DNA from 2 places in the Streptomyces sp. NPDC107575 genome. Region 1 is predicted to be linked to the other one. Evidence: riboswitches for the same ligand, from Rfam matches in the RefSeq annotation. Region 1 holds a riboswitch; the other holds the start of a gene.

Region 1 (4,679 bases):
TCGCGGAGCCGAAGTACACCGGATGCGCCTCGGCGCGCGCCGTCTGTTCGGCGAGCACGTCGCGCAGCCGGCCGTACGTGACCGACTCCTCGTCCTTGACGTACGCCTCCAGGAGCGCGTCGTCACGGGCCGAGAGCACGTCGACCAGGCGGGCGCGATGGGCCGTGTCGTCGGGGGCGTAGGGGACGCAGTGCGCGTCCCGGCCGCCGAGGCCGTGCGCCACCGTGTTCATCGGGATCATCGCGGGCGCGAGCTTGTGCCGCAGGTCGTCGAGGAGCGCGGCCTCGCGGGCGCCGCCGCGGTCGACCTTGTTCACGAACACCACGGTGGGGATGCGCAGTCGGCGCAGGGTGCGCATCAGGACGCGGGTCTGCGCCTGTACGCCCTCCACGGCCGAGACGACGAGCACCGCCCCGTCGAGCACGCCGAGCACGCGCTCGACCTCGGCGATGAAGTCGGGGTGGCCCGGCGTGTCCACGAGGTTCATGTCCGTGCCGTCGACCGGGAACGACACCACGGCCGACTTGATGGTGATGCCGCGCCGGCGCTCCAGGTCGAGGGAGTCGGTGCGGGTGCTCCCTTCGTCGACGCGGCCGAGTTCGTCGATCACCCCGGCCGTGTGCAGGAGCCGCTCGGTCAGGCTGGTCTTACCGGCGTCGACGTGCGCGAGAATTCCAAGATTCAGCAATGCCACTGGCAGTCGAGTCCTTGAGGGAAGGGAATGCCACGGCGGCGGAATCCGCGGTGGCCCTCGGAAGGAGCTGGACTGCAGTGCGCATGGATCGGTCCTCACGCTCGGGATGCGCGGCAGTTGCCGCACAGGGATCAGTGCAGCAGTGTGCCGCGCACCCCGGCAACCGATTTATCCGGCGTCGGCCACCCGCGCCGACCACCGCTGCTCGACCCGCGCGAGCCGCCAGTAGGCGATCGCCGCCGCCCACACGACCACGAACAGGCCCACGATCACGTACCCGACGTTGTCGAGGTCGAGCCCGGCGATCCACCCGGTCACCGCGTCGCTCAGGTCGAGCTTGTCGTGCAGCACGCCCACGAGTTCGATGGTCCCGATGAAGAACGCGACCGCGATCGACAGACCGGTGATGGTGAGGTTGTAGAACACCTTGCGCACCGGGTTGGAGAACGCCCACTGGTAGGCGAAGTTCATGAACGTGCCGTCGAGCGTGTCGAACAGGCTCATGCCCGCGGCGAACAGCAGCGGCAGGCACAGGATCGCGTACCAGGGCAGGCCGGCGGCGGCTCCGCTGCCCGCCATCACCATCAGTGTCACCTCGGTCGCGGTGTCGAAGCCGAGGCCGAAGAGGAAGCCCAGCGGGAACATCTGTCCTGGCCGGGTGATGGACCTGGTGAAGCGGCCGAGGATCCGGTTCATGAACCCGCGCGAGTCCAGGTGCTCCTCGAGCCGCCGCTCGTCGTACGAGCCCGCGCGCATCGCCTTGAAGACCTTCAGAATGCCCATCAGGGCAACGAGGTTGAGCGCCGCGATGAGGTACAGGAACGTACCGGAGACGGTCGTGCCGACGACGCCGAGCACCTGGTGGGTGGGCGAGTTGTCGTTCATGAGGGTGCCGGCGAGCGCAGCGCCGCCGGCGACGAGCGCCGCCATGGCCACCACCACGCTGGAGTGGCCGAGCGCGAACCAGAAGCCGACCGAGACGGGCCGCTTGCCGTCCGCCATCAGCTTGCGGGTGGTGTTGTCGATGGCGGCGATGTGGTCGGCGTCGAAGGCGTGCCGCATGCCGAGCGTGTACGCCGTGATGCCGAGGCCGATGCCGAAGGCCTTGTTGCCGACTTCGTAGTGCTCGGGGACGACGAGCAGGAAGAGCACGCCGAACGCGACGACGTGCAGCGCGGCGATCACCGCGATCAGTCCGGCCGTGCGCAGCGTGTCCTCGCGGCGCCAGCGGAAGGCAGGGGAGGGGGTGTTCAGGGCAGGGGTCGGGGAGTTCCCGGGCAGGGTCATGCGTCGATCACGCTCCAGCACCTCGTGGATCACTTCGTGAGATGCCGCGGCCGGTCTCCTGGCTTACGGGCGTGCCCGCCGCTCCGGCCTTCCCAGCGGCCGACGGCCGCCAGTGGCGCACAGGGTGGAACGGCGCGCTCCGGACGTCGCTGTCCGAAACCCGATCACAGTGGCGAGGGCCGCTCCGGAATGGGCCCCTGAGGGGCCGTCACCGGTCTTCCCGAGCACCACGGCCCGACCAACCTAACACCTACCCGGAAGCGCGCTCGCGGGCCCGGCGGATCTCCTCGTAGGCCTTCTCCCGGCCCTCCCAGTGGGAACCGTCGACCGACTTGCCCGGTTCGAGATCCTTGTAGACCTCGAAGAAGTGGGTGATCTCCAGGCGGTCGAACTCGGGGATGTCCTCGATGTCCCGGGTCGCGTCGTGCCGCGGGTCGTGCGCGGGGACGCACAGGACCTTCTCGTCCGGGCCCTTCTCGTCGCTCATCACGAACATGCCGATCGCCCGGCACTCGATGGCGCAGCCGGGGAACGTCGCGTCGCCGGTCAGGACGAGCGCGTCCAGCGGGTCGCCGTCGCCGCCGAGCGTGCCCTCGATGTAGCCGTAGTCCGCGGGGTACTGCGTCGACGTGAACAGCATCCGGTCGAGCCGGATCCGGCCGAGATCGTGGTCCATCTCGTATTTGTTCCGGGATCCCTGCGGGATCTCCACGATCACGTCGAACGCCTCGGCGCGTGCCTGACTGCTGCCCAATGTGGCCTCCTTGCCGCATTCCGACGCCCCCGAGTGTGCGCCGTACCGGGCGAGGGCGGAACCCCTCAGGCGGCCGGGGGAATGGGGAATTCGAGTTCGGGCCGGTCCCAGGCGACGGCCGGCGGGCGCGCGGGCACCGTGCCGGTGCGGCGCGCGCCCATGCCGCGGTAGAAGCCCTCGGCGGGCGGGTGCGCGACGACGCGGACGTGGTCGAGGCCCGCGGCCCGCGCCTGCGTACGCATGTGGTCGACGAGCAGCCGCCCGATGCCCCGGCCCTGCGCCTCGTCGGCGACGAACATCAGGTCCAGCTCCGGGGGCTCGGCGAGCAGCGCGTAGAAGCCGAGCACCCGCTCGTCGGCCTGGTCCACGGCGACGTACACGTGGTGCGCCTCGATGTAGTCGGGGCCCACCCGGTAGCCCGCGACCATGGAGGCGTACGGGTCCCGGTAGGCGCTGGAGCCGCGCACGAGGCGGGTGAGGCGCCGGGCGTCCCGGGCGGTGGCCCGCCGGACGGTGACGGCCGGGGGCCCGCCACGGCGCGTAATGCTCGCGTTCATGTGTCGAGTATTACGCACTCGGGGGCGGGGTCAGGCCGTGGGCACCGTGGAGTGCGCCTGGCGCAGGAACGCGGCGTTGTCCGGGGTCTGGCGCAGCTTGTCGAGCAGGGCCTCGTAGGAGGCGGCCGGGTCCCGGCTCTGCAGGGCGCGCCGCAGTCCGCGCACGACGCTCAACTCGGCGGCGGGCAGCAGGAGTTCCTCGCGGCGGGTGCCGGAGGGGGTGAGCTCGACGGCGGGGTGGACGCGGCGCTGCGCGAGGACGCGGTCGAGGCGCAGCTCCATGTTGCCGGTGCTCTTCAGTTCCTCGAAGTAGTAGTCGTCGGCGCGGGAGCCGGTGTCGACGAGGGCGGTGGCGAGGATGGTCAGCGAGCCGGCCTCCTCGGCGTCGCGGGCCGCGCCGAAGAACCGCTTCGGTCCGTGCAGGGCCGCGGCGTCCACACCGCCGGACAGGGTGCGGCCGCTGGTCGAGGCCGCGTTGTTGTGCGCCCGGCACAGCCGGGTGAGGGAGTCGAGGAGGATCACCACGTCGCGGCCCTGCTCGGTGAGGCGCTTGGCACGCTCCACGGCGAGTTCGGCGAGCGCGATGTGGGCCTTCGCCGGACGGTCGAACGTCGAGGCGTACACCTCGCCGCGCACGGATCGCCGCATGTCGGTGACCTCCTCGGGGCGCTCGTCGACGAGCACCACCATGAGATGGACCTCGGGGTGGTTCGCGGCGAACGCCGCGGCGAGCTGCTGCAGCAGTACCGTCTTGCCGGTCTTCGGCGGCGCGACGATCAGGCCGCGCTGCCCCTTGCCGACGGGCGTGAACAGGTCGACGACGCGTCCGGCGAGCCCGGCGGCCGGGTACTCAAGGCGGAAGCGCTCGCTGGGGTGGAGCGGGGTGAGGTCGGCGAAGCGCGGGCGGGCGCGGCTCGCGTCGGCGGGGGCGCCGCCGACGGTCTCGACGTGGGCGAGGGTGTGCGGCTTCCCGCACGTGCCCTCGACGAAGTCGCCCTTGCGCAGGCCGAGTCGACGGATGAGGTGGGCGGGGACCTGCACGTCGTGCGACGTGGGTTCCAGGTCGGCAGCGCGCAGGAAACCGTGCCCGTTCCCGCCGATGTCGAGGACGCCGGCGGCGCGGACGGGTTCTTGGTCCTGAGGTGCGGGGGTGGTGCTCATGGTGGTGGTGGCCGTGGTCATGACGATCACAGGTCCTTTCGCGGGCCGAGCCGCGGACGCGGCAGGCGTCCGGCGGCGGGCGTACAAGGGCAGGGAAGGGGTGGGATCCGGCGAGTGGCAGGGGCGGCAGAGCGCGCCCCGCGGCCGGGGAGAACCTGGAGGAACGGCAACGGGTGAAGAGCCCGCCAGAAGCCGCTGACCAGGGATGACGTGCGCTGTGCGGTGA
Region 2 (4,679 bases), on a different contig from region 1:
GCGGCGATCACCCCGACAGGGCGCTCGACGCTCCCGTACCCCTGGGCGCCGAGCCACCGCCCGACGGCTGTCGCATTCCGCAACGAGGCGGCGACCACGGTGAAGCCTCGGTGACCGCTCGGCGCCCCACCGCCAAGGCGGCGTCCATCAGCGACAGGGGAACACCCGCGTTCCCGCATCGACCGCGACCGTCACAGACGTGGTGAACGACAGCACGTCGACGACGACCAGGCAGGTCACATCGGCCGCGAGCCGTTCCGCCCCTACCGGGCCCCACTCGAAGCGCATTCAGCCCCCGTACCAAGGCGCGCATCGCCACCCTCAACACCGTCCTGCGCACCACGACCAGCAAGCCCGTCAGCACCGTGCTGTCCCGCTTCCTGGCCCCACCGGCCGACACCTTCACCCTGCCGACGTACGACTCCCCCACTACCGGTGGGCGATGACCGGCCTCCGCGGCCCGGTGGTCACCCTGCAACCGGCTCCATCCACCCCAACTCCCGCAAAAGCGGCAGCAAATGGTGTTCGACGGCGGGGGCCAGCCTGAGGCCCGGCTCGCGGCCGTCGGTCCAGCGCAGGGCGGACAGTTCGGCCGCCGGCACCGGATCGCCCATCAGCGTCGTGGCGAAGACCGTGAGGTGCATCGGCACGCCCTCCAGAGCCGCCCGCTCCTCCACCACGGCGAGCGGTTCGAGGCGGCCGGGCTCGACGCCCAGTTCCTCGCGCAGCTCCCGTACGAGCGTCTCCTCCGGTTCCTCGCCCGGCTCGGGCTTGCCGCCCGGAACGAAGTAGACGTCCGGCGCCGCCTGCTTGCTGACGACGAGCAGCCGCCCGTTCTCGACGACGGCCGCCGCGACGACCTTCATGACTGTGTGATCCATGCCCGCATTGTGCAACGCCACGTGCGACCAGCCCTTAGGGTGGGTGGTGCAGCTGGTTCGCCCCGTCAGCCAGGCGGGATGCGTCGCAAGAGGGAACCCGGTGGGAATCCGGGACTGCCCCGCAGCGGTGAGTGGGAACGACCGCCGTCACACGCACTGGGTCCGACAGACGGGACCTGGGAAGCGACGGCCAGTAGGTGTCCTCGTTCGTTCGAAGGACGTGCCCGCGAGTCCGAAGACCTGCCATCTGCCCGTGCTCGTACGACGCGTGCGCGGACATCCCGGTGACCTCGAGGGCGGGTCGGCGAACACATCAGGCGGACCACCGCGCCTCGTCCGCGCGAGGTCGCACCGCCGGTGGTGTCTCTCCTTCACGCGTTCCGGTCCCCGGGATCCATGGGATACGTCTCTCGAAGGAGAACTCCGTGACCACCAGGACCGCAGCCGCGGCAGCACGGGCCACCGTGCACGGCTACCCGCGCCAGGGCATCGGCCGGGAGCTCAAGAAGGCGATCGAGGGGTACTGGAAGGGCCGCGTCACCGCCGACGCCCTGCGTGCCACCGCCGCCGAACTGCGCCGCACCAACCGCCAGGAACTCGTCTCGGCCGGTATCGACGAGGTCCCCACCGGCGACTTCTCGTACTACGACCACGTCCTGGACACCACCGTCATGGTGGGCGCCGTCCCTGAGCGCCACCGCGCCGCCGTCGCGGCCGACGCCCTGGACGGGTACTTCGCGATGGCCCGCGGCACCCAGGACGTGGCGCCGCTGGAGATGACCAAGTGGTTCGACACCAACTATCACTATCTGGTGCCGGAGTTGGGGCCTGACACGGTGTTCACCGCCGACTCCACCAAGCAGGTCGCCGAGTTCAAGGAGGCCCGCGACGAGGGGCTCGCGGCCCGCCCGGTCCTGGTCGGCCCGGTCACGTACCTGCTGCTGGCGAAGCCCGCGCCGGGCGTCGCCGCCGACTTCGACCCGCTCACGCTGCTGGAGCGGCTGCTGCCGGTGTACGCGGAGGTCCTCGCGGACCTGCGCGCGGCCGGCGCCGCATGGGTGCAGCTCGACGAGCCCGCCCTGGTCCAGGACCGCACCGCGGCCGAACTCGCCGCGGCCGAGCGCGCCTGCCGCGAGCTCGGCACGGCGACCGACCGGCCCAGGCTGCTCGTCGCGTCGTACTTCGACCGTCTCGGCGACGCCCTGCCCATCCTCGCGAAGGCGCCGGTCGACGGCCTCGCCCTCGACTTCACCGAGGCGGCCGCCGCCAACGTCGACGCGCTCGCGTCGGTCGGCGGCCTGCCCGGCAAGCGACTCGTCGCCGGCGTCGTCAACGGCCGCAACGTCTGGGTCAACGACCTGGAGAAGTCCCTCGCCACGCTCGGCACCCTCCTCGGCCTCGCCGACCGCGTCGACGCGGCCGCCTCCTGCTCGCTGCTGCACGTCCCGCTGGACGCCGCCCGGGAGCGCGACATCGACCCGCAGATCCGGCGCTGGCTCTCCTTCGCCCGCCAGAAGACCGCCGAGGTCGCCACCCTCGCCAAGGGCCTGACCCGCGGCACGGACGCGATCACCGCCGAGCTCGCGGTGAGCCGCGCCGCCCTCTCCTCGCGCGCCGCCTCCCCCATCACCCGCGACCCGGCCGTACGGGCCCGCGCCGCCACCGTCACCGCCGCGGACACCCGGCGCACCCAGCCCTACGCCGAGCGATCCGCCGCCCAGCGCACCCACCTGGGCCTGCCGCTGCTCCCCACGACGACGATCGGCTCCTTCCCGCAGACGGCCGAACTGCGCACGGCACGCGCCGACTTGAGGGCAGGACGCCTCGACACCGCGGGCTACGAGGAGCGGATCAGGAGCGAGATCCGCGACGTCGTCTCCTTCCAGGAGAAGACCGGCATCGACGTGCTCGTGCACGGCGAACCCGAACGCAACGACATGGTGCAGTACTTCGCCGAGCAGCTGACGGGGTACCTCGCCACGCAGCACGGCTGGGTCCAGTCCTACGGCACCCGTTACGTGCGCCCGCCGGTACTGGCCGGGGACATCTCCCGCCCCGCGCCGATGACGGTGCGCTGGACGTCGTACGCGCAGTCGCTGTCCGACCGCCCGGTCAAGGGCATGCTCACCGGCCCGGTCACCATGCTCGCCTGGTCCTTCGTCCGCGACGACCAGCCGCTCGGCGACACGGCACGCCAGGTCGCCCTCGCCCTGCGCGACGAGGTCAACGACCTTGAGGCGAACGGCACTTCGATCGTCCAGGTCGACGAGCCGGCGCTCCGCGAGACCCTGCCGTTGCGCACCGCGGACCACGCCGCGTACCTGGAATGGGCGACCGAGGCGTTCCGCCTGTCGACGGCGGGGGTCCGTCCGGACACCCAGATCCACACGCACATGTGCTACGCCGAGTTCGGCGACATCGTCCAGGCCATCGACGATCTCGACGCCGATGTCATCAGCCTGGAGGCCGCCCGCTCGCACATGCAGGTCGCCCGCGAACTGGCCGGGCACGGCTACCCGCGCGAGGCGGGCCCGGGTGTCTACGACATCCACTCCCCCCGTGTCCCGAGCCCGGAGGAGGCCGCCGCCTTGCTGCGTAAGGGACTTGAGGCCATCCCGGCCGAACGACTGTGGGTCAACCCGGACTGCGGCCTGAAGACGCGCGCCTGGCCCGAGACACGTACCTCCTTGGAGAACCTGGTGGCCGCGGCCAGGATCGTACGCGGGGAGCTCGGCTCGGCCTGATGCCCCGGGTGGCGTGCCGGGGTGTGTGTCACGGGCACCCCGGCACGCCACCACGCCGCGACCTGCTGCCTCTCGGCAAACCGCCGGGCGGTGTTGGGGGGTTGAACTGGTACCCCCCACAAACCCGACCTGCCACTCCTGCCGCGGAAACGGTCTCCTGGAACCGCGCGTCGGCCGGGACACCACCGGCCCGCGCGTCACCTCGCTCCCTCTCCCTCACGACCGAGAATGAGGTCCACTCCATGGAACGTCGCAAAGCGCTCGGCCTGATCGCGGGTGGCGGCGCCGCTGCCGCCGCGTCCTTCACGGCGCTGCCCGCCTACGGTGACGAGACCGGCCGCACCGGCGGCGCCGCCACGAGGCAGGCCGGCTACACCTTCGCCCTGGACAGGAACGTCAGGCGGACTTCCGTACGGTTCAAGAACCGCTACGGCATCACGGTCGCAGCGGACCTCTACGTACCGAAGAATGCTGCCAGCGGCAAGCTGCCCGCCCTGGCGCTCAGCGGCCCCTTCGGCGCCGTCAAGGAACAGTCGTCGGGGCTCTACGCCAACGAGTTCGCCCGCCGCGGCTACGTCGCTCTCGCCTTCGACCCGTCCTTCACCGGAGAGAGCGGCGGCACGGTGCGCGACGTGGCCTCGCCCGACGTCTGCACCGAGGACTTCAGTGCCGCGGTCGACTTCCTCGGCCTCCAGAAGATCGTCGACCGCGAACGGATCGGCGTGCAGGCCATCTGCGGCCTGAGCGGCATGGCGCTCACCGCAGCGGCCGCGGACAGCCGCATCAAGGCGGTGGCCACGGCCTCGATGTACGACATGTCGCGCAGCATTTCGCGCGGCCACGAGGACTCCTACACCCGTGAGCAGCGTCAGAAGGTCGTCGACTACGTCAGCCGACAGCGCTGGGCCGACGCCGAGAACGGCACCTTCGCCCGCGGATCCCACGAGGTCCCCTTCGACGACAACGGCAACGTCGCCCCCTCGAACCGCGTCCTGCCCAAGACCCTCCCCGCGGACGCCGACCCGGTCACGAAGAGCTTCTTCGACTACTACCG

What was found. Region 1 has a riboswitch for cobalamin ahead of nicT (Nickel transporter NicT). Riboswitches for the same ligand answer to the same signal wherever they lie in the genome.
Region 2: it holds a riboswitch for cobalamin, as region 1 does, so the genes downstream of both, metE (5-methyltetrahydropteroyltriglutamate--homocysteine S-methyltransferase) here and nicT (Nickel transporter NicT) in region 1, are expected to answer to the same signal.

Annotation. Positions count from the first base shown of each region.
Region 1 covers NZ_JBVKBG010000001.1:74,849-79,527, forward strand. The annotation lists gene ACZ7L4_RS00340 (GTP-binding protein) at 1-694, opposite strand, end outside; gene nicT (Nickel transporter NicT) at 863-1,981, opposite strand; cobalamin riboswitch at 2,013-2,228, opposite strand; gene ACZ7L4_RS00350 (inorganic diphosphatase) at 2,232-2,735, opposite strand; gene ACZ7L4_RS00355 (GNAT family N-acetyltransferase) at 2,801-3,292, opposite strand; gene rho (transcription termination factor Rho) at 3,323-4,474, opposite strand.
Region 2 covers NZ_JBVKBG010000012.1:36,812-41,490, forward strand. The annotation lists gene ACZ7L4_RS40430 (hypothetical protein) at 148-288, opposite strand; gene ACZ7L4_RS40435 (NUDIX domain-containing protein) at 468-881, opposite strand; cobalamin riboswitch at 918-1,143, shown strand; gene metE (5-methyltetrahydropteroyltriglutamate--homocysteine S-methyltransferase) at 1,307-3,625, shown strand; gene ACZ7L4_RS40445 (alpha/beta hydrolase) at 3,868-4,679, shown strand, end outside.